Regions from separate parts of the Fodinibius sp. GM108 genome, predicted to be linked through region 2. Evidence: riboswitches for the same ligand, from Rfam matches in the RefSeq annotation. Region 2 holds a riboswitch; the other holds the start of a gene.
The links. A riboswitch is a leader RNA that binds a small molecule or an ion and turns the genes downstream of it on or off. The one in region 2 is predicted to bind cobalamin.

Region 1 (12,236 bases), on a different contig from region 2:
CTCATCTGCAAACTGGTGAAGCAACACAGACCATTCAGCCTGATGATCCTCGGGTTGTCTTCTATATTCCGGAAAATGAAATAGAGTTGAATGAGAATTTAAAGCAAAATCCGTAATCTTAGGCAGTCGGTAGAGCTCATATTAATCAAATGTGAAAACTGATATATGAATTACAACAGAAAGGATTTTATAAAAACCTCTGCTCTTGCAGGTCTTGGCTTATCGTTGAGTCCTTTTTCAATAACGAAAGGCAGGGATGACAGAACAGTTACGTTAGGCTTTTTAGGAGTTGGAGCGCGGGGAAGCAGCCACCTGAGAGGAATCTTGAACAGAGACGATGTAAAGGTGGCCGCTATTTTAGATCCCGATGAAGAAAATCTTAAAAGAGCTCTTGATACAGTTGAAGAAGCCGGACAGGATCGTCCGGATGGCTATTCCAAAGAAGAGGAATATAAGGATTTATGTGAGCGAGATGATCTTGACGGCGTGATTATATCCTCTCCCTGGGTGTATCACACCCGCCAGGCCGTAGCAGCTATGGAAAATGGAAAATATGCCGGTGTTGAGGTTCCGGCTGCCTTGACGATAGAAGACTGCTGGGAGCTGATTGAAACTTCTGAACGTACCGGAATGCCCTGTATGATGCTCGAAAACGTCTGCTACCGTCGGGATGTGATGGCCGTTTTAAATATGGTACGCGAGGGCTTATTCGGAGAAATGATCCATGCCCGTTGTGGTTATCAGCATGATCTTACTCCTTTTATTTTCAATGAAGATTTGGAATTTGGTCCCGGTACGGGAAGTGTATCGAGCTGGCGGACAAAGCACTACACGAAAAGAAATGGAGATCATTATCCCACCCATGGAATCGGTCCCGTTGCCCACTGGCTGGATATCAACCGCGGAAACCGATTTGTGAAGCTAAGTTCAAATGCCACGAAAGCAAAAGGACTTGAAAGCCATATTAAACATTATGGCGGCGAAGATCATCCCAATGCAGATGTAGATTGGCAAACCGGCGACATAATTACTACTACAATAACCACTGCCAATGAAGAAACAATAATTGTGACACTGGACACTACGCTTCCACGTCCCTACTCGCTTGGATTCCGGGCACAGGGCACAAATGGTATTTGGCAAATGGAGCGGGACGCTGTGCATATCCGAGGTCGCAGTGATCCTCACAGCTGGGAAGAGTTTGATAAATATCAGGATGAATTTGATGCCGATCTATGGAAACGCTACGAAAGAGAGGCGGAAGGATCCGGACATGGAGGCATGGACTATTTTGTACGCAACGCTTTTGTAGAGTCGGTTAAAAACAACACACAAACCCCGCAGGATGTCTATGATGCGGCCGCCTGGAGTGCGATATTTCCGTTATCAGAACGATCTATTTCGCTGGGTGGAGAACCTGTCGAATTTCCGGATTTTACGAGCGGACAGTGGATTGATAACAAACGCATATTTGATCCGAATGGTCTTTATTAGATAGTCTACGTACATGAATTTATATTTTGGTTAGCCTCATATAACCATCAGAATAGTAATCCCCTGTCAAGATTGACAGGGGATTATTTTATTTAGCTAACCAGCTAAAGCATAAAACTGATTGCCAGCTAAAAACCTGTCTTTGATAAGATGATGACTTGTTATTATTCTGAATTTTTAAAATAGCCTCATCTTCAGTTAAAAGTTACTTTTAAGGACTCTTTAAAATTTTATCAATAAGCTATCATGGATCTTTCTATATATTTAAACGCCCTTACAGGATTCTTTGTAATCACTGATCCAATTGGGGCTGCCTTGGTATTTCATTCCCTTGTTCCGGAGGATGAAGTAAAGCATCGGCGGAAAATGGCTTTTAAAACGGTACTTATATCAGTTCTGCTACTAATTATATTTGGGAACTATGGAGAACCGCTATTAGATCAGCTTGGGATCGATATAAATTCACTAAGAATAGCAGGTGGATTGTTACTGTTTTATACGGCTTTTAATATGATTACAGAGAAAGTAGAATATACGACAACTACCAAAAAGAAGGATATTTCTGTTTTTCCTATGACTATTCCTCTTCTTGCTGGTCCCGGTGGATTAACACTGTCTATTCTTATGTTTTCAAAAGCAAATACAGTGAGTGCGGATATAAGTGTTGTAGTGGCAATAATAACGATACTTCTTTTAACGCTTATCCTCATGCTTTTATCAAAATATCTCAAAAAAATAATAGGCAAAACCGGTGATGAAATTTTGAGACGTTTTTTGGGAGTTATACTTGCTGCTTTGGCTATTCAGTTCGTTTATGACGGAATTATCAGGATTGGAAGCTAAAAATGTGCTCTACTGGTTGAATCATCCCAAATTGGATCTCTCATTTAATGCTCCATTGTTGAAAACTTCTGCTATTTGTGGAAAAGTATTCATTGACAATAAAGGCGTGAGCTGTTTTCTTGAAGAATAGATTTAGAGGTGTCCCGTCCCGAAGGCTTTCGGGACGGGGTGAAAAGGGAATCCGGTGCTCTCTGTAAAAGAGAAAGTCCGGAACTGTTCCCGCAACTGTAATCCGAAATATCCTTTGTATTGCCACTGTCTGCCAGCTGGCGGACGGGAAGGTTCAAAGGGCTAGTCGGTAAGTCAGGAGACCTGCCTTTAAATCAAGTAAACGAGGCCTTCGGGAGTTAAGGCGTTGTTGAAAAGGCAGGCAATTATAGCCGATTTAGCTTGATACTTCTGATAGTTCTGTCTTCTCAACGTTTTAGCTTCCCTCCTCATAATCTTAAGCTAAAACGGAAAAAATATGTTTACTCATAATCTTGGATATCCGCGGATAGGTATCAACAGAGATTTAAAAAAGGTAGTAGAGCAGTACTGGAAGGGAGAGATCGACAAATCAGAACTGGATGATTCGGTTTCGGCCCTCAAGGTAATGCATTGGACCGCCCAAAAGAACGCCGGCATCGACCTGATTCCCTCAAACGATTTTTCTTTATATGATCAAGTGCTCGATACAGCCATGATGGTCGGGGCTATACCAGATCGATATTCGGAACTGTTTCAGGAAGAAGATAACAAGATATACAGCTATCCGATCGATACATACTTTGCCATGGCACGGGGGCTGCAGGATGAGACCCATGATATAGCGGCGATGGAGATGACCAAGTGGTTTAATACCAATTATCATTACATCGTCCCCGAATTTTCGCCGAATCAGGATTTTCAGTGCTTGTCATCGAAAATTTTTGATGAATATGAGGAAGCCAAGTCGGTAGGCATCATTACAAAACCGGTGCTTATCGGCCCCGTAAGTTTTCTGTTGCTTGGAAAAGAAAAAGACGCTCCGGAAAATTTCCATCGTCTGGATTTGCTGGAGAACATACTTCCCGTCTATCGAGAAATATTGTCTAAACTCCAGAGTATGGGCGTTGAATGGGTACAGATTGAAGAACCTTTTTTAGCGCTCAATACCGAGGAAAAAGCGAAAGATGCTTTTCGGAAAGCATTTGATGTTTTAGATGAAGATCTGAACGATTTAAAACTTCTTCTGACAACCTATTTTGAAGGACTGGGAGAAAATACTGACCTGGCCTGCAGCCTGCCGGTTGAAGCTTTGCACATTGATTTGCTGGAAGCCCCCGGTCAACTAGACAGCATGTTGCGTGAAATTGATGATCAGAAATTACTCTCTCTCGGAATCATTGACGGACGAAATATTTGGAAGACCGACCTCCAAAAAGCAGCTGAAACTATTGAGAAAGCGAAGTCCCAGTTGGATAATGACCGGCTTATGATTGCCCCGTCCTGTTCCCTGCTTCACTGTCCCGTGGATCTGGAACAGGAAAACGATGAAACCGCACTACCGGCCGAAGTAAAGCGATGGATGGCATTTTCAAACCAGAAGCTGGTCGAGCTCTCCCTGTTAAAGAAGATAGCTGAAGACAAACTTTCGGAAGAAGATAGAGAGCAGTTCGAACAACATCAGGCTGATATCAGGGATAAAGGAAAATCGACCCTTGTTCACAATGATAACGTTCAGGAACGAATGGCAGAGCTCGACGAAAGTATGCTTCAGAGAGGTAACCCATACAGCGAGCGTAAAAAAAGTCAGCAGCAACATATCGATCTGCCCGAGCTGTTTCCCACTACTACGATAGGCTCTTTTCCGCAGACGCAAAAAGTACGAAAGTGGCGGGCCGACTATCGAAAAGGAAATCTTTCAAAAGAGGAATATGAAAACAATATCAAGAAGGCGATTGCTGAACTTATTGAGAGGCAGGAAGAGATAGGACTGGATCTGCTGGTCCATGGCGAATTTGAGCGCAACGATATGGTCGAATATTTCGGAGAACATTTTGCCGGGTTTGCCTTTACGCGAAATGGTTGGGTTCAAAGCTATGGCACCCGCGGCGTTAAGCCACCCATCATCTACGGGGATGTCCATCGTCCCGATCCTGTCACCGTTCGATGGTCGTCGTACGCCCAATCGCAGACTGGTAAACCCATCAAAGGAATGCTTACAGGACCCGTGACGATCACACAGTGGTCGTTTGTACGGGATGATCAGCCGCGCTCGGAGACCGCTAAACAGGTTGCGATGGCTATCCGCGATGAGGTTCGGGATTTGGAGAAAGCAGGCATACAGGCCATCCAAATCGATGAACCCGCTTTTCGAGAAGGCCTTCCGCTAAAACAGCAGAATTGGGACTCCTATCTCGACTGGGCCGTTGATGCCTTTCGCATAGCATCTACGGTGGTGGACGACAAAACCCAAATCCATACCCATATGTGCTATTCAGAGTTCAACGATATCATTGAGCATATAGCTCGGCTGGACGCAGATGTGATTTCGATGGAAACATCGCGTTCGCAGATGGAGCTGCTAGATGCGTTCGTTGAATTTGAATATCCCAACGAAATCGGTCCGGGTGTGTATGATATCCACTCTCCCCGCGTGCCCTCGGTAGAAGAAATGGAAACACTGCTCGAAAAAGCGGTGGATGTCCTCGATCCAAAGCAGCTTTGGGTAAATCCCGACTGTGGGCTTAAGACGCGCGGCTGGGAGGAGACGGTTCCATCCCTGAAAAATATGGTAGAAGCTGCCCGCAAGATGAGGGAAAGTCTGAAGTCACAACCAGTGAACGGCAAATAACACCCCCTAAATCCCTCCCGAAAACTTTCGGTAAAAAGGTAAAGCTTATGATTAATTACGAGCGTCATACCTATGTCCCTCCGAAAGCTTTCGGAGGGAAACTCACGGTTCTTTTTCGTGAGCAGGGGGATGATTTAGAGCAAACTTTACTTGGTGCTGTACATTAAAAATCAGCTTATAGATAGCATCACAGGTCCTGCTAAATACCACAAAAAGTGGCCTACCGATGCATCGAGACATTCCATAAGGGAGGGTTCATTGGGATTGAACCATTCAAATTCAGAATAACATAAACATAACCTTATATCATGCCTAACAAACTTATAGGACGCACGTCTGTGCGCGACAATATTAAACTTAGCGAAGATCCATCATATCCGATTTTTAAAGAGCTATATGAGAAACAGAAAAAAGTGGTTTGGTTTCCGGAAGAACTGAATATCCAGCAGGATGCGCTTGACTATCACTCCCTCAGTGAGGATGAAAAAGAGCTGTTCGACACGGCGGTTGGATATTTTTGCTCATCGGAGCTACTGGTACAAAACGTGTTGGTTAATTCATTCTTTCCGCTGCTTACCGATCCTCATGCGAAGATGAGCTTCAGCACGCAGCTTTTTATGGAAAATATCCACAGCGATTTCTTCGAGATCGTCTTGCAGTCCTTTGGCATGGACCGCGAGAAGATGTACGATGTGGCATTTTCGGATCCCATTCTTCGCAAGAAACAATCACTGATTGTAGATGAGATCGACAAGATCAGCCACGGTAAAATCAATCCGGAAACACTAGAGGGACAGAAACAGGTGCTCCGGGCTATACTGCTTAATAATATCATTCTGGAGGGTATCTTTTTCTACTCTTCTTTTGCCCACTTCTTTGCCCTCAAGGATATGGCCAAGATGAAGAATGTGGTTTCCGGGGTTGAGCTGGTGCTTATTGACGAATCGCTGCACCTGCAAAACGGTATCGAAGCTATCCTGATCATGCTGGATGAAAATCCGGAGATTGTCGAAGATACCGAGTATGTGCAGGATATCAGGAATGTAATTCTGGAAGGTACTGCTCTCGAGATCGAATACGTGAATCACCAGTTCGGGGACCGAACCATTCTCGGAATTTCATCGGGAGAGATGGAACGTTACCTGAAATATATCACTGACCGGCGCCTGCAGGAGCTCGGTTTTCAACAGGAGTTTCATATCAATGAAAATCCGCTCCGATTCCTGCAGAAAGAAGATGTAAAGAAGCTGATCAACTTTTTCGAAGTATCATCAACCGAATACACAAATTATTAAAACAGTGCACTTCATGTGTCATGCTGAACTTGTTTCAGCATCTGTTGCAGAAGATCCCGAAACAAGTTCGGGATGACACGTCGCCTAATTTAAAATTAATTACTCACTACCATGAAACGAACAGTTATTAAACGAGACGGGACCGAAGAGTCTTTCCGCACGCAGAAAATCATCAATGCTATTTTTGAACTGATTGACGGGCTGGAGGTCGAAGACGATTACGAGCTTGTCTTCAAGATCATGAAAGAGCTCGAACTAAAAGTACCCGAGCGGGTGACGACCGAAGAGCTGGACCAGCTTGTGTTGAAAGCCATCGAACAGCTTATCCCCAAACATCCGGTTTACGATACACTGGCCACACGTCAGCTGTTAAAGATTATCGACAAAGATATTGGTCGACGATTGGATAACTTTCAGGATTATCTGAAGCAGGGTTTTGAGCAGGATTTACTTGATGAAAAGCTCAGAGAATTTGACCTGAAGCTGTTTTCTGACGCTCTTAATTTCGAGCGGAATGAGCTGCTCAATTATTTTGGCCTGACTACTCTCCGGGACCGCTATCTGATGAAAGATCGGGACGACCAAATCATAGAAAAACCGCAGTGGTTTTTTATGCGGGTGGCAATGGGTATAGGCAATTCCAATGAGGAGGTTATCAAAGTTTACAATAAGCTGTCGAAGCTGGAATACCTGCACTCAACGCCGACGCTGTTTAATTCAGGGACAACAACTTCCCAATATTCCTCTTGTTATGTAAGCGTTATTGACGATTCGCTGGATTCTATTATGGATAAAGCTCGCGAGACAGCATTTCTGGCAAAATATGCCGGGGGAGTGGGGACTGATGTCACGCGCATTCGTGCAACGGGCTCTAATATCTCTTCTCTGAATGCTCCCTCCTCGGGAGCAATTCCGTTTATCAAAATATTCGACACGCTGGTTAATTCGATACAGCAGGGCGGTCGCCGGCGCAGCTCCCAGGTGATGTCGATGCAACCGTGGCACCTCGACATTGATGGATTCCTGGATTTACGCGAAACTACAGGGAACGCTTATTTCCGCACACCATCGCTAAATACCAGTTTGTGGATGCCGGACGAGATGATGCGACGTATCAAAGAAGGAGAACCAATTTACTTCTTCGATCCCGGAGAATGTCCCGAATTGGTAGATGCTACCGGTGATGATTTTAAGAAGAAATATGAACAGCGGATTGAGCAGGCTGAAGCGGGAGAATTAGAACAGTTCGATAAACGGGATAGTCAAAATTTCTTCAAAAAATACCTCTTCAAATTGGCGAAAACCGGTCACCCGTGGCTGATTTTCAAGGATGAGCACAATCGCCACAATCCTTGTCCGCAATACAGTGTCATAAACAGCTCCAATCTCTGTACCGAAATTTCTATTCCAAACAGTCCCGATTCTACGGCTGTGTGTACGCTGGCTTCAGTAAATCTTTCCAAACACCTGACTGAGGATCACAGTGACATCGACTGGGAAAAGTTTGAGGATACGCTCGAGGTGATAGTGCGCGGACTCGATAATGTACTCGATAAAAATTTCTATCCCTCCGAGCCGGCCCGAAAAAACACCATGGATCTTCGTCCACTGGGTGTAGGACTGATGGGCTTTGCCGAAGCACTTGTGGATCTCGGCATTCCTTACGATTCAGAAGAAGCAGTGATGTTGGCCCGTAAAATCAGCTCGTTTATGCGGGAAGTTACCTACAGAACCTCTCAAAAACTGGCCAAAGAACGCGGGGCTTTTGACCATTATCAGGAGATGGAGGAACAGGGAAATCCCTATGATTACGAGCCCAGGCGCAACGCTGTACTGCTGGCAATTGCACCGACAGCTTCCATATCTATTATTTCCGGCACTACTTCTTCGATCGACAGCTATTTCAGTAATCTTTATTCACGAGATACGCTGTCCGGCAAGCATATTGTTATCAACCGGCAGCTGATTGAGGATCTTGAAGAACAGGGCTTGTGGAGCGATGAAATGGCCCAGACTATCAAGGCTAATAACGGATCTGTACAGCCGATCAGGGAGCTGGACGGGGTCATCGATAAAGATCTCTACAAGACGGCTTACGAAATTCATCCGAAGCGACAAATTGATATTGCTGCTGCCTTCCAGGAATCAATTGATCAGTCGGTATCAAAGTCGCTTTATATTGATGAAGATCTCCGGGACAATATGGAAGAGTTCTACCTGTATGCATGGGAGAAAAAGCTGAAATCAACGTATTACTGTTTTGTTGACAAGGTGGTAAAAGGGGAGAAATATACCGAGAATGTTAATAAGCGCGGATCGCGTCGTGGCTTTGGGGCTGCTTCATCCGGCAATAACAAATCAGATAATCAGCCAGATTTACAACCCGAAGAGGAAGACAAAGCAGCACTGGAAGCGAAAGCACGCGAAAAATTCGGGGATGAGGTTGTCGATGAGGCATTGAATGCAGATGAAGATTCGTGTCCTACCGATCCGATGCTGCGGCGAATATGTCCCAGCTGTGAATAAAGTTGTTCAAGCGATGTCGTCGAGATGGCGACATCGTTTTTTTAATTCAGAAATTCTGATAGCAAGAGCTTTTGGGAGAACAAAATCGAGTAGCTGCGCAGCATAAACTGAATTTTTGCCAGACTGCTTTTAGCCGTCTGGATGCAAACCCTATAGTATTGTCTTATGAATAAGAGTTGCCGAATGAATATCAACGTAGCCGGGTAAACCGACTAGTTTTTTTCTCATCCTAGAGGAGGCATCGGGAGGTTTTAAGGAGGGGGTTTTATCAGATAGACGCTGCAATTTATAATTAATCTAAATAGTAATTGCGTTTCAAATCATAAGCATCTATCTTTGCACCTCTTAATTTAGAATTGATCTAAGGAAATATAAGAAATCATTGTGCTATTAAGAAATGCCGGTTTGCTCTTTTTATTTCTGCTGTTCGGCTTGGGAGTGGCCTCCCTTAAGGCTCAGAATCCTGCGGCTGGTATTACTGGAAAGGTTCAAAGCTCAACCGGGGAACCGTTGGTTGGAATCACTATTAAGCTGGAAAATACGAACAAGGGTACAGCTACCGACACCGAAGGTTTTTTTGAGCTGGATGACCTTTCTGCGGGAGATCATGTGCTGGTTATTTCAGGCATTGGGTTCATCACTCAGGAGAAAAAAATCACCCTTGAACCCGGTGAAAGTAAGAACATCCAAATAACGCTGAACGAAGATACTCTTCAGATGGAAGGCGTTATAGTTCAGGGTAAGTCGGAGGCCAAATTAAAACGGGAAGAAGCTTTTAGTATCACTTCTATAAGTACAGAGCCTATTCAAAACGCCAGCTATAATCTTGATGAGGTTCTTAAAACTAATCCTGGCATTCATCTTCGCAAAGAGGGCGGTCTCGGTTCCGGCTTTAACTTATCACTCAATGGGCTATCTGGTCGACAGATCCGTTTTTTTATCGATGGAGTACCTTTGGAAAATTACGGTAGCACATACGGTATTAATAATATACCGGTAAATCTGATTGAACGAATTGAAGTTTACAAAGGAGTGGTTCCAATAAATCTCGGCGGTGACGCATTGGGAGGAGCGGTAAATCTGATCACGGAACAATCGATGCAACATTACCTGGATGCATCTTATACCGCAGGATCTTTCAATACCCACAAGTTGGCGCTCGACGGGCAGTATATTGACCCCTCCTCGGGATTTGTCTTAAAAGCAAATGGATTTTATAACTATTCGGATAATAATTATACCATCGATGTGCGAATTCCGGATCCGGAAACAGGAACATACGGTGAGGAGCAGGAAGTCGAGCGATTCCATGATGCATATGAGTCCCGGATGGTAGAGGTTGAAACGGGGTTTCGCGACCTGAGCTTTGCCGACGAGCTGATGGTCGGAATTTCTCTTGCCGATAATTATGATGAAGTACAGCATGGAGTAAGTATGGACCGCGTTTTCGGGCGTGTACATACAACCAGCAGCACCAACATCGGTTCACTGAACTATCAAAAGGAAACTCAAGATCTGAGTATTGAGATTTTTGCTTCCTATCTACATGGAAATTCCGGGGTGGTTGATACCAGTGCCGTCTCATATAACTGGCTGGGCGAATTTGAGCCTAAAAACAACCAAAATATTGCCGAATCGAGCTGGGATAAAACGCTATTCAAATACACCGACAGGGCTTTTCAGAGTAATGCAAACCTGAAATATCAGCCCGCAGAACAGCATGAAATTTCACTCAACTATACCCAAAACTATATTGACCGGGAGGGAAGTGATCCCGTGAGCACCAGTCCGGTTGCCTTTGCCGATCCCAACATCCTTAACAAAAAAGTGCTGTCGGGCAGCTATCAGTTTAGCGCTTTTGATGATCGCTGGACTACAACCGTCTTTTCCAAGCTGTATTTTTACAATTCTGAAGTGGTTGATGTAGACTGGGACGGAGAGACTACGGAGATTACCAGCAATATCTTTAAACCCGGGTATGGAATTGCATCGACCTATCACCCGCTGGAGGGTTTACAGCTGAAAGCATCATATGAAAAAACGTATCGTTTCCCCGACGGCTACGAAGTCTTTGGCGATGGGCTGTTGCTTCTTTCCAATCCTCAATTATCTCCGGAAAATAGCAACAATTTTAATATCGGGGCACAATTCGACCGATTTTTCGGCAACCATCATCTAATTGCGGAAAGCAATTATTTTCTGCGGGATGTTGAGGATCTGATTCGTATTGAAGCAACGGGACTTACCAGTCAATATGTAAATCAGCGAAGTGTCATCAGCTCGGGGATTGAAGTAGGGTTCAGGTACGAATACAGGCAGTTGTTTTTTGCTGATATCAATCTCACCTATCAAAATATTTTAAATAATTCCCGCTATGAAAATGGGCGCCGCAGCCATGTGTATCGTGATCGTATTCCGAATATACCATACCTGATGAGCAATCAGGGGGCAGGACTAAAATTCGATGACCTGTTTTTCACTGCCGATCGTCTGTCACTCACCTGGCGGGGCAATTTTGTGGAAGAGTTTTATTTAAAATGGCCGAGCCAGGGCTCCTCAGATAACAAACATATTATCCCCCGTCAATATTTACAAAACATCGAGCTGGGATATTCTCTAAAGAACGGCCAATACAATATCAATTTAGAATGCACCAATGTTACCGATACGGAGGCTTATGATCACTTTCGGCTACAAAAACCCGGAAGAGCCTTTCAAGTCAAATTTCGATACCTCTTTAATTAATAACACATAAAGTAATAAAATTTCAAATTATGAAGTTGAACAGAAATCTAATTTTAGCCCTGAGTTTCGTTGTAATACTAGGTACAGCCTGCGACGTAACCAACTCAGACGAAAACGAAGAAGAAGGCCCCACGAATTATACGGTAGCATTTACCGCACAGGGCTCGGAAAATGAATCGACCGACTATATCTTTAATACCGAAGACCTGATGAGCGGATCGCTCTCCGCCGAAGGTGTCGGCATTGAGCAGACCGGTTGGCGCTATATGTATGAACAGAATAATACACTCTTCAGCGTCGGATATTTTGATGACAATAATGCTATTGCATATGAACTGGATGAGGAGGGTAATCTAACAGAAAAAGGGCAGTTTGTATTCGAAAATACACTGGATATCTTTGGAAAGGCCGATGACAATACGGCACTCGGCATGGAAGTCCCCCGTGTGGATTTTGCGGATCGGGTGCTACACAAAATTGATATCAATTCTGTATCCATACAGGAAAGAGTCAAT
Region 2 (12,236 bases):
GGCTTCGAAACGCTCAAACGGACCAAGCTCTTTGGCCATCTCGGCGCTGGTCTTATACGCATTCATGTGGATAATGCTCATCAATCCACCCGCAATCGCACAGCCTTCATCACTATCATATGGCACACCCTGAACCATCAGCGCAGCACCGAGATTTGCAAATCCAAGTCCCAGTGTACGATACTTATAAGAGCGCTCGGCAATTTCTTTGGACGGGAACTGCGCCATCAATACTGAAATCTCAAGCACGACCGTCCATATGCGTGAAGCGTTGCGCAGCGATTCTACATCAAACTCCTGACACTCATCGGTCTTGAAATATTTCATCAGGTTCAGCGATGCCAGGTTACAAGCCGTGTTGTCAAGGAACATATATTCCGAGCACGGATTACTTCCGTTGATCGGTCCGTCATTCGGACACGTGTGCCACTCATTAATAGTGTCATGATACTGTGCGCCCGGATCCGCACATGCCCAAGCGGCATTAGCTATCTGATCCCACAGATCGCGTGCCGGCATTGTTTTGCACGGCTTTGGCTCACGACCTTCTTCTTTGGCTTTTCGCTTCTCGGTTCTCCAATACAGATCCCATTCGCCATCTTCCTTAACGGCCTTCATAAACTTGTTGGGGATGCGAACCGAGTTATTTGAATTCTGCCCACTAACGGTACGATAAGCTTCTGAATCCCAATCAGTATTATACGTTTCAAATTCGAGGTCGGTGTAGCCCTGCGCCGCCAGCTGCACAACTCGCTCGATATAATTCAGCGGCACCTGATCCTGCTTGGCTTCTTTTATCGCCTTACCAAGCTCCTTGTTTTTCAGGGGATCGCGACTCACCGCGCCGTTGAATGTACGCCCGTCAATTTCAATAGGCTTGTTGCAGAGCTTGATTATCTTTTTGAGATGCTTTTCAAGAATTTTGGATCCCGCAACCATGGAAGCAACTTTTTGCTCCTCACGGACTTTCCAGTTCACATATTCCTCAATATCGGGATGATCGAGATCCAGCGTCACCATCTTTGCTGCGCGACGTGTTGTTCCGCCGGATTTAATAGCACCAGCTGCTTTGTCGCCAATCTTAAGGAAACTCATTAAACCAGAGGATTTACCGCCACCGCTTAGGGGTTCTCCTTCGCCCCGGACTTTAGAGAAGTTACTTCCTGTACCCGATCCATATTTGAACAGACGTGCCTCTCGAACCCACAGGTCCATAATACCGCCTTCATTAACCAGATTGTCATCAATGCTCTGGATAAAGCATGCATGCGGTTGCGGATGCGAATAAGCATCATCTGACCTTGTCAATTCGCCCGTCTTGCCATCCACATAATAATGTCCCTGTGATGGGCCGTTGATACCATACGCCCAGTGCAAACCAGTATTAAACCACTGGGGACTGTTGGGAGCCGCCATTTGATTAGCCAGCATATAGCACAGCTCATCGTAAAAAATCTTTGCCTGTTTTTCTGAATCGAAGTAGTCATGCTTCCATCCCCAATATGTCCAGCAACCGGCCAAACGATGAAACACCTGACGACTGTCATCTTCGCCGCCATAAAACTCGTCCTCCTCATACCCTTCCTCTTTCATCGCTTCTTCATCAGGTTCGGAACGCTGAAGCCATTTGGGCACTCCCTTCTCTTTTACCTTTTTTGTGATTTTAGGAACACCCGCTTTTCGGAAATATTTCTGCGCTATTACGTCAGTAGATACCTGCGACCAGGATTCGGGTACAATTAATGCATCCATGGAAAAAACCATGGAGCCGTCGGGGTTTTTTATCTCCGATTTTCTGGTTTCAAACTCCATATCACCATAAGGAGTATCCCATTCTTCCTGAGTATAAAAGCGAGTAAATTTCATATAATATCTCCGGTTACTTGACTATTAATAATTTCTGGTTTGACTACCTAAAACGATTTCAGATGATCTCTATTTTTCTTCAATTAAATATAAAGGACTAGTACTTTGGGGCAAGTAAAAACGCCAAATACTTTTCCACAAAAGGGCCAAGTTATCCACAATTGAGAAGAAGTTTTGAAGCAGCTTTAGAACAGATAATCATTAAAACAAGAAAGTAAATGTGGATAACTTTTTTGGTCGTCTTTAGAGTAAAATCAAAAAGGGCTTCAGCTTTGTAAAAACACCGAAAAAATGATTGATTGTTAACTGCTCCATTCGTTGATAAATTGGATCATAAAATCCCGCTTTTTCATACTTAAAAAACCATAAATGTATGTTAGAATGCTTTAAACCAGCTTTTGAACATAGCAATTAAGATTTTCTCCTTCCTAAAAAATTGGAAAATATCACTTAGTAACAGGATGTAAATCGATGAACCAATAGGAAAAAGAAGATTCCTTTTCTGAGTTATCATCAGAAAAGGAATGACCTTCATCTTTTGTCGGATTATAGGTTTTTTGCACTACTCTGCCCTTCTCAAATAAAACGGGTGCCTCAAAGATTGGCCCATCATAAACAAAGGAATGAAATTCACCATTCTCTCCACAGGGATCTACATCTTCAGGCAGGTCTTCTAAGAAAGTGTGACCATATTCCCGGCCAACAAATGATTTATCTAACTTGCTTCCATCGACAGAAGAAATAACGGCTTTGAATCCCAGATCAATAAACTGCCGTGACAACTTTTCCGTTGATTGTTTCCACAGTGGAAACAGGGCTTGCATATTTATCTCCGCCAGCCTCTTTTCGCGATAAGTCCGTAAATTATCCAGAAAAATATCGCCAAATGCACAATAATAGATTTCTTCTTTGCTATAGGACTGCAATGCCTTTTTCATTAATTGATCATACTCAGCCATATCTATTTGGTCCGGAAGCATTACACAATCCAGCGGAATGTTTATTTTTTTCGCCTGATTTTGCAGCAGAGCCTCACGAGTTCCATGCATGGAAACCCGCCCCTTTTCTTCATTGACAGATGTTAAAAGACGACAAACTTCATATTCTTCATCTTGCAAAAGTTTATATAAGCACAGCGAAGAATCTTTTCCGCCGCTCCAGTTAAAAAGAACTTTTTTCATCGATTAATAAATTTAACTGAAAGTTTCTGATCGTCAACGGATATTGCAGAAATATGTCCCTGATCGATCGACAGTCGAAAGCTTTTTTTGTAGGGGATATCCAGTATATAACTCAGTAGACTTCGTATTACTCCTGCATGAGTTATTACAATTACGTTTTCATAATCTTTTTCGGTAATCTCATCCCACCATTCAACAACACGCTCCTTCAAGTCTAAATAGGATTCTCCATCCGGACATGATACCTGCACAAAATTTTTCATCCACTCTTGAAGACGATCAGAATTGATTTCACTCCATTTTTTCCGCTCCCATTTCCCAAAATCCAGCTCCTTCAGCCGATCATCGAAATAAATTTTTTCTGTTGTCAGTTCGGCTGCGAGTTTGCGGCAGCGCTTTAGCGGACTGCTGTAAACGACCGCCTTACTTATACTTACTGGCAACTTCGAAACAACTTCCTGGCTTTCCTGAAAAAAATTTTCGGATAGTTCCAGATCTGACTGCCCGTAGCAGACACCCGAATCTACATTGACACTTGTATGTCTGATTAAATAAATTTCCATAAACCCAATACCGAAAGATAGAAAGTTATCTCTGTTAGCTGCTGGGATGCCCCGCTGCAATCCCCCGTGAAGCCCCCGATCCACTTCTTATAGAAAGACCCCAGATAAAAATGGACAATAAGGACGGGTAGAATTGTCAGGCCAACCCATAAGCTGTTAAAAAATGCAAGCGGCAGAAATCCAAAAAAGGCGCTTATCACGACCGAGGTAATCGACATTTCTTTGGCCACAGGCTTTGCTTTTGCATTATCAATCCGGGCATACTGATGTGTAAGGACAAGTGTGGACGCTAAAAAGCGACTCAGTGAATGTCCGGTGATCAGGATGAGAGGGATGGCGAATGCAGGCAATGCATTTAAACTCACAAACTTCAAGGCCAGCATGCCTGTCAGCCCTGCCACACCAAATGTACCGATTCGGGAGTCTTTCATTATTTCAAGAATCTTTTCTTTCGTCCATCCACCTCCAAAACCATCAAACATGTCGGCAAGCCCGTCTTCGTGAAATGCTCCTGTCAGCCAGATTGTCGCCAGCATACTTAAGACGACTGAGACAGAATGCGGAAAGATGAAATTGGACAGATAAAAAACACCGCCCCCCACTCCTCCTACGATGATTCCCACGAGTGAAAAATACCGGCTGCTTTTGTTAAGGTATTCTGCGGAATGATCTATCCAAGAAGGGCACGGAATTTTTGTAAAGAACATGACAGCAGTCAAAAATATTTGCAGCTCTTTCTTCATTTTCCCCCTCCGCGTGAAATATTCGCATCTTCAAATGATGCCATATCATTGAGGAAATTAACAGCGGATTTAACCACAGGGTAGGCCATGGCTGCTCCCGTTCCCTCCCCCAGCCTCATATTTAACTGCAGGATGGGATCCCCTCCCAGGTATTCCAGCTGTAAGCGATGTCCTCTTTCACCAGACTCATGGGCAAACACCACATAATCTAATATCTCATCATGCAGAGCATGGGCAATTAAAAGAGCAGCCGTAACAATAAATCCATCAGCAAGGATAATCATTTGATGCTCAGCGGCCCGAAGTATTCCACCCGCAATCATTGCAATCTCAAATCCACCGAAGGTTTTTAAAACCGATACGGGATCATCCGAAATTTGATGCTTCTCGACAGCTTCACTCAAAATATCAGCTTTCTTCCTGACTCCATTTTCATTCAGCCCCGCTCCCTTACCGGTACAATCTTCAATCGATTTTCCAGTCATAAAACTAGTAATTATTGAAGCAGAAGACGTATTGCCAATGCCCATATCACCAAAACCAATAATATTTGTGCCATCGTTATGCCATTGATCAATGAGCTTTGCCCCTTCCTCAATTGCCTGCAGGCATTGGGCATGACTCATAGCCGGCCTGTTCACATAATTATGGGTTCCATAATCAATTTTTCGGTTGATGAGTTTTTCATCAGGCTCTAAGTCTAATGCAATCCCTGCATCAATAATTTTAGGTGTAACATCATGAGTTTTACAAAACACATTAACAGCCGCACCTCCGCTTATCATATTCTTAACCATCTGAGCCGTTACTTTTTGGGGATAGGCATTCACAATGCCTTCGTTCGCAATACCGTGATCGCCTGCAAACACGGCCAGTACAGGCTTTAACAGCACCGGATTTAATTGCTGCTGGATCAGCCCTATTCGCAGAGCAATATCTTCGAGCATTCCCAATGCACCAACGGGCTTGGTCTTGTTATCAATTTTTTGCTGTAGATTCTCCCTTAGGCTTTTGTCAACGGAAGATATATTAAAATCCAATGGCATTATTTAATCCTCTTTTACAGTAACGGGGATTCCGGATACCATAAGGATAACCTTATCTGCTTCGCGAGCTATATACTGGTTCATCCACCCCTGCAGATCCGTAAATTTCCTTCCGCTTTCCGTTTGAGCATGAGTCCCCATACCGATTTCATTGGTTACAATAATCAGGGTAGCATCTTTTCGGAACAATGATTTTAACTCTTGTTTTGCAAGCATTTTTGACTGTTCGACATCTTGATTGGTATCCGTAAAAAAATTGGTGAGCCATAATGTTATACAATCTATTACCGCTACTTTTCTTTCAAGATCAAGGGAGCCCAACTCTTTCTCCGTTTCGATGCTTGTCCACCGATCGTCTCGGTCCTCTTTATGACGCTCCACGCGCTGCTCAAAATCATCATCCCAAATGCGGGCCGTTGCAACGTAAACAGGCGAATCACTGAGTGATAAGGCAACCTCCTGAGCATGGCTGCTTTTTCCTGAGCGTTTACCCCCGGTAATCAGGTAGATCATTATTCCTCTTTTTCTTTGTTAAAGCCAAAGGGACAGTGCCTGCAACCATTTTTGCAGCACGTCCCCCGACTTTTGAGATATTGGGCAGTAAAAACAAAATTGCCCCTTTTATCGATGTAATAATCGATTCCTTCTTTAAATTTCTGAGAACATCTGGACGACCTTCTCACTGACTTCTCATCAGTCATAGTGTTAATAACTATAAAGATACTGATGCTTTCAGGAAAGCTCCTCGACCACGGGTTTTATAGCCTCTGATTTCCTGGTAATCAGTATCAAATACATTTTTAATCTTCGCCATTAGCCTGATATTTCGATTGACACGATATTGCAGGCTCACATCCGTCACGTTATAGTTACTCAATTCTGATCGGTCAAGCGCGCCATAAGGGCCAAGATCCGCACTATAAAATATATCATCGCGATTGCCAACAAATTGAGATGAAAGTCCAACCTTCCAATTGGTACCTGGCAGATAATCTATCTGTACATTGGCAGAAACGCTGGGACGTCGAGTAAGACCATCAACCTGCTGCTCCTCATCCACAAAGACACCACTTTCAAAAATCTGTACATGATTTCCACCGGTATAGGACTCATCAATATCACCGGGTTCAAAAGTACTTTCGGAATTAGTATAGCTTAGATTACCGGATATGGAAAGATTAGAAATAGCCTGAACATTAACGCCAAGTTCTATTCCGTTAACTTGCTGTTCGGCTATATTGATATAAGTATCACCCAGATAATCTTGGCCATTAAGACCAGAAACTGACTTATCTCCATTCCAGAGGTACACGTATTCAATTACATTTTCAACATCAGTTCTGAACAATGAAAATTCAAAACGAACCGAATTGTTGATGTTCTGTTTCCATCCCAGCTCGTAAGAAATTGACTCCTCAGGATTTAGCTCATCATTCCCTCGGTTAGTATAGGCATTAAATGCCTGATCTGGCGAATGTAGCTGGTATAGCGAAGGGGCATTAAAACCCGTTGTTATTGCTCCGTAAATCATAGCCGAAGAAGATAGCTGTACTCGCGGATTCATTTCATATGTAACATGAGACCCAAACCTGTTGTGGCTTGCATACCGGCCTCCTAATACCAAAGAAAAAGCATTGAGACTTTCATCCAGCAGCGTACCGTTTAAATCAGAATGCAAGAAAATGCTGTTGATCGTCTCTTTCAGATCCAATGAATCGAGATCGGTAGTCGATTCAAATACTCCAAACTGACTTCTGCTGTATGTGTAACTGCGAGAGTTCATCGTCTGCTGGCTGTTTTCAAGTCCAACAACAATTCTGGCCTCATCAACGGAAAAAACACCCGACAGTTTATTTTCCAAAAGGGTACCATCTCCAATAGTTTCAGTATACGTACCGTCGTAGTTACCCTGCTCATCAACAATCGATGAATCATTAACAAAATCCCGATTCAGGGTTGAATATGCTCCTTCAAAATCAAGCGCAATTTGATCGCTGAGTTCTGTGCTAATGCCATAGTTGAACAGATCACGGTCGTAGTTTTGCCGGGCGTTATCATCATCTTCAAAAGCACCCTGATCAAGTTCAACTCGCTGATCGGCACGTCGGTACGAGCCATAAATATCGAAACCTGAACTGCTGTATCCTAACTTTCCGTACAGGTCAAACTTCCGAAATCCATCTTCGTCTTGGGGATTAAAACCACCGCCTGCGGTTGTATCAACCGTCGCATCTATGCCATTCGTGTATCGCTGATCCACTCCAAAGTTGGCATACATACCTGATTCTGAGGTATAGTTTGTTGAAAGACTGTTATTTGTCGCATATGTATCTTCACCAAAGACACCATGTTCAGTTCCAATATTTACATTCAAACCTTCGGCTCCTTTACCCTCTGTAATAATATTGACAACACCACCAATTGCCGAAGATCCGTAAATAGTACTGTGGGAACCCCGGACAATTTCAATCCGCTGAATACCGGCAAGAGATAGCTCGGAAAGATCGAAACCGTTACCTGTCGTGGAGGGATCACTGATACGCACACCGTCAATCATGACAATAGAGTGGTTGGAGTTAGCATTCCGGATAAAACCCTGCTGAAGAGAACCAGGTGTTTGGTCTGCACCAACCATGTGAATGCTTTGCTGCTGATGCAACAGTTCACTCACATTGTTATAAATAGAATTTTCAATTTCTTCTTGAGAAATGACGGTAATGTTTCGCCCGACCGACTCCGGCGACTGCTCATATTTACTGGCACTTATAATTATCTCATCCATCTCATAAATGGTTGTATCTACAGTAAAATCACTTTGTTGAGCATATACAGGTGAACAGATCCAAAGAAAAGCTACTAGAGCTAATAACCCTGAAAGAGTTGATTTGATAAGTTTCATGTTGTGAATATTTAGGTTACAAATGATGATTTATTCATCATTCGTACCTTTGGGACATCAAAAATGGAAGGGATAAATATGTCCTGGTACAGGAACTATATTTATTCTTCGCTTTTCTCCCGAAAGCTACGAATGCTGTGCATTGGCAGGTCTTCTGGCTTGTCCCGCTTTTGACGACCTTCCCGTCCCGCTTTTGGAACAGTGGTTAAAGAAAGATCAAAAGTTATTGGAACTCACAGCATCGGGGAATGCTCCGGAATTCTCACTCTTTAAAATTTTGAAGAATGAGGCACCGGATTCCCGTTTTAATCCGCCAGCTGGCGGAACCTATGCACGCCCCGAAAATAGGCGGAGTTATTATTAAATCAAAATGGCAGAGTATGATTTTTTAGCATGCGGTAGTTGGACGCGGATAAGGCTGATTGAACGGATGACCACAGGTTTTTATGGGAAATACTTCGCCATAATATACCGTCGACCTCCAGTCGGAACCAGTAAAACTAGGTTGAGAAAGCACTAGGAAAACTATTCAAAGACTTCGATGACTAAAGAATTGTAAATGTTGTTCTGTCTATCATGGACTCTTTCTTTTGCACCTTTTTAATGAGCCCCGAAAAAGTTCGGGACAGGCAAAAGGTGCAGTAAAACTCACTCCGAATCACTCGGAGTCTCGGCGCACGGGCTCGTCCGGAGCGGAAATAAATGTAGATGTTTTACTTTCTGAAATCTCAACGTTTTCTCATGCTTCGGAACCTTCGTTGTTATTGGCACGTCGTTCCCCATTTATTTCTGAACGCTCCGTCCCATCGCCCTTTCCACACCTCACCTAGATAAGTTAATTAGAAGTCAGGTGCATTTTGTGTTTCTGATTTACGGTTTTTAGCCCGGCCTAAGAATTGTGTGCTGAAGAAAAAGGATGCGGGTGTGGATTTTATACCGGTAACTATCTCATAATCATGTACTCAAGGAAAAGGACCATCAAAATCCGCGCATCCTGTAGGCTGAAGCGGTGTACACAATTCTTCAGCCTTGATTTTTTAGTCCCTTTTGTATCAAGACAAAAGGGAGGCCAAATAATTTACCATAGACATTAAGTTGTTGGGTTTTCAGCCGCTGGTCCTGAACTCCCTTCGATTTCCTCACATGAGTACAAACAAGGCTTTATCAAGCTTTGAAATTTAAATGTTATATAAGATGTAGATAAGATTTATTGAAAGCTCTAGATCATTTAATCTACTGATTCTCTTGTCGCGACATTCTTACGAAGAAATCCGATCAATTCTTTAATAGAAGTGCAAGAAAAATCTACATCGCCATTTGTAACCTTCCATTCAAAATGATCACCTATATATTGCGTATCAATTTGCAGATCTGTCCCATTGGATTCCGTAACCCTGTGCCCTTCCCGTTCGAGAGCCCGACGCGTCCAAAATACACCTACGGTATCACCGGTAAGATAGATTGGGGCTTTCGTTGGTTGATGCAGCTTAAATGAGCCGGTACTCCGATCGAAGTCAAAACTATCACGCTCAAATACCGACTCGAACGTCCCATCCAGCACCAAGTCTTCGGGGGTACCGGTAGTTACCTCCCCTTTTCGATTAATGAGCCACAGCGTATCGGCGGCCTTCAGTGCCAAATCCAACTCATGTGTCGAAAGCAAAATTCCTTTTTGCGTATCGTGTGCAAGCTTTCGCAGCAACCTAATGATTTCTACCCGATTCGGCAGATCCAGGTGGGCCGTTGGCTCATCCAGTAAAATCGTAGACGTATTCTGCGCCAGTGCCCGTGCAATCATCACCTTTTGTCGCTCACCGTCGCTGAGGCGAAGCACATCTCGCTCTACAAACTGCTCAATCCCGGTCGATTCAATTGCCCACTTAACTATTTCTTCATCCTGTTTTGTCAGAGAACCAAACCAGCCTGTATATGGAGAACGCCCAAAGGCGACCAGCTCATAAACACTTAAATTTCCAATTGTCAACCGATCGGTTAAAACCGTGCTGATCTTTTGCGCGATCTGCTTGTTCGAAAACTGATTCAGGTTTTCTCCATCCAATTGGATGTTTCCACCCAGGGGAGCATGCAAATTCGAAAGCGTACGGATGAGGGTCGATTTTCCCGAGCCGTTCGGACCCAGCAAACATACAATTTCACCACCATTTAGTGCCACATCGATATTTGATGCCACAACGGTAGCAGACTTCATTCCGCTGCGGGCAGGAAATCCTATCTCCAAATTATTGGTCGATATGATCGACGTATTATCCATCAAAATGATGCCTGCAGATTTTTGCGTTGAATGATCACCCAGATAACCACCGGCGAACCAATCATGGAGGTGACGGCGCTTATCGGCAGTGTTGTCGTCGTACCGGGAACTTGCGCAATGATATCGCAAGCAAGTAGCAGCAATGCTCCCATGAGCAACGTGCCGGGAATAAGAACGCGGTGCTCGTTGGTTCCGAGGAGCGATCGCGTCAGGTGCGGCACGGCGATCCCTACAAAACCGATGGGGCCACAAAAAGCGGTTATGCCGCCGGCCAGAATACTTGTAGCTACAATAATCCAGATACGTGCCGAAAAAACGGAAAGCCCCATACTTCGAGCGTAATTCTCCCCGAGCAGCAACCCGTTTAGCGGCTTCACAAGCACAAAAGCGATAACCGTGCCCACAATAGCTACTATTGCCAAAATCCATAGTTGGCTGAGCGGCACACCGCTGAGGCTGCCGAAAGTCCATATCAGGTAGTCCTGTATCTGCTCGGGCTGACTAAAATACTGCCAAATACTCACAAGCGCGATGGTAAGATTACCGATCATCAGTCCAATGATAAGCAGCGTCACATTATCCCGTACTTTGATGGAGATCAGCAAGATGAGCAGTAGCACGGCCGCCGATCCGAGACTTGCCGCAATCACAATCAGCCAGCTGCCCATCGCCGAAAGCTGCTGGATGGCAAATATGCTGGTAATGGTACCGGCAGCTAACATCACGATGGCAACGCCAAGGCTAGCACCCGCAGTAATCCCCAGCACTGACGGACCCGCCAGCGGATTGCGAAACAGCGTCTGCATTAACAGCCCGCTCACTGACAATGCACTGCCGGCCAAGATAGCGGTTACCGCCCGGGGTATGCGGATATTAATCACAATTTTTTGCCAGGAACCTCGCTCTGCCTCTCCGCCCATCAAAACCTGAACAATATCATTGAGTGGAATATCCACCGATCCCAGAGCCAGATTTAGCAGAAACAGCACAATCACACCGCCGATGAGCAGGAAAAAGTACAGCGGACGCATGCCGGTGCTATATTGCTTGGATTGTTCGGCCATTAGTCAATTTTCTGATAATAATACAGCGAGTGATCGGGCATTATCTCCGGATGAAATATCTTGATGTAATCTGCCAACAATATCTCCGGATGCACCACACCCGATTCCCAATAATCATTACCCCCGTTCTCATTGGTGCGTCTGTTATTATTGTAAATTTCACCCGTTTTATAGGGATTAAATTCCTGGAACCGAGAATCCTTGGCCAAAATATCTGACTTGCTTTTGGCCGTTCCCGGATTGAGCCATATATCCGCCTCAAGTCCGATTTCATAAACAACTTCAAAATCTTTTCGAAGTCCGCCCGTTTCGTTCGAATCAAACCAAGGATAATCGGCACCGGCATCTTTCAAGAACTGCGCTGTATAACTATTACCCCCCGGCACAAACCACGCTCCCTTATAGGGTATATTATTAATTACCAGCGGTTTTTCATCCACCGTATCAACCCTGGCCTTGAGCCGATTATATTCTTCAGCCACAGCGTTAAACTTTTGATTGGCAAGCTTTTCCTTATTCAGCAAAGCGGCCAGTACTTTCACCCATTCAGCCTTTCCAAGTGGTGTTGTCTCCAACCACTCCGAGTTCACCATTACATTGAT

Region 1: linked by a shared signal. The riboswitch ahead of metE (5-methyltetrahydropteroyltriglutamate--homocysteine S-methyltransferase) and the one ahead of ACT3ID_RS07660 (TonB-dependent receptor plug domain-containing protein) in region 2 are both predicted to bind cobalamin.

The regions. Positions count from the first base shown of each region.
Region 1 is NZ_JBYEIR010000001.1:124,267-136,502, forward strand. Features, by position in the region: gene ACT3ID_RS00590 (RagB/SusD family nutrient uptake outer membrane protein) at 1-116, shown strand, start outside; gene ACT3ID_RS00595 (Gfo/Idh/MocA family protein) at 166-1,494, shown strand; gene ACT3ID_RS00600 (MarC family protein) at 1,741-2,337, shown strand; cobalamin riboswitch at 2,457-2,671, shown strand; gene metE (5-methyltetrahydropteroyltriglutamate--homocysteine S-methyltransferase) at 2,804-5,155, shown strand; gene ACT3ID_RS00610 (ribonucleotide-diphosphate reductase subunit beta) at 5,464-6,450, shown strand; gene ACT3ID_RS00615 (ribonucleoside-diphosphate reductase subunit alpha) at 6,562-8,976, shown strand; gene ACT3ID_RS00620 (TonB-dependent receptor) at 9,361-11,721, shown strand; gene ACT3ID_RS00625 (DUF4374 domain-containing protein) at 11,751-12,236, shown strand, end outside.
Region 2 is NZ_JBYEIR010000003.1:388,353-400,588, forward strand. Features, by position in the region: gene ACT3ID_RS07625 (vitamin B12-dependent ribonucleotide reductase) at 1-1,866, opposite strand, end outside; gene ACT3ID_RS07630 (Dph6-related ATP pyrophosphatase) at 2,313-3,047, opposite strand; gene cobC (alpha-ribazole phosphatase) at 3,044-3,610, opposite strand; gene ACT3ID_RS07640 (adenosylcobinamide-GDP ribazoletransferase) at 3,595-4,353, opposite strand; gene cobT (nicotinate-nucleotide--dimethylbenzimidazole phosphoribosyltransferase) at 4,350-5,399, opposite strand; gene ACT3ID_RS07650 (bifunctional adenosylcobinamide kinase/adenosylcobinamide-phosphate guanylyltransferase) at 5,403-5,912, opposite strand; gene ACT3ID_RS07655 (C1orf53 family protein) at 5,912-6,100, opposite strand; gene ACT3ID_RS07660 (TonB-dependent receptor plug domain-containing protein) at 6,112-8,298, opposite strand; cobalamin riboswitch at 8,426-8,644, opposite strand; gene ACT3ID_RS07665 (ABC transporter ATP-binding protein) at 9,527-10,570, opposite strand; gene ACT3ID_RS07670 (iron chelate uptake ABC transporter family permease subunit) at 10,570-11,634, opposite strand; gene ACT3ID_RS07675 (ABC transporter substrate-binding protein) at 11,634-12,236, opposite strand, start outside.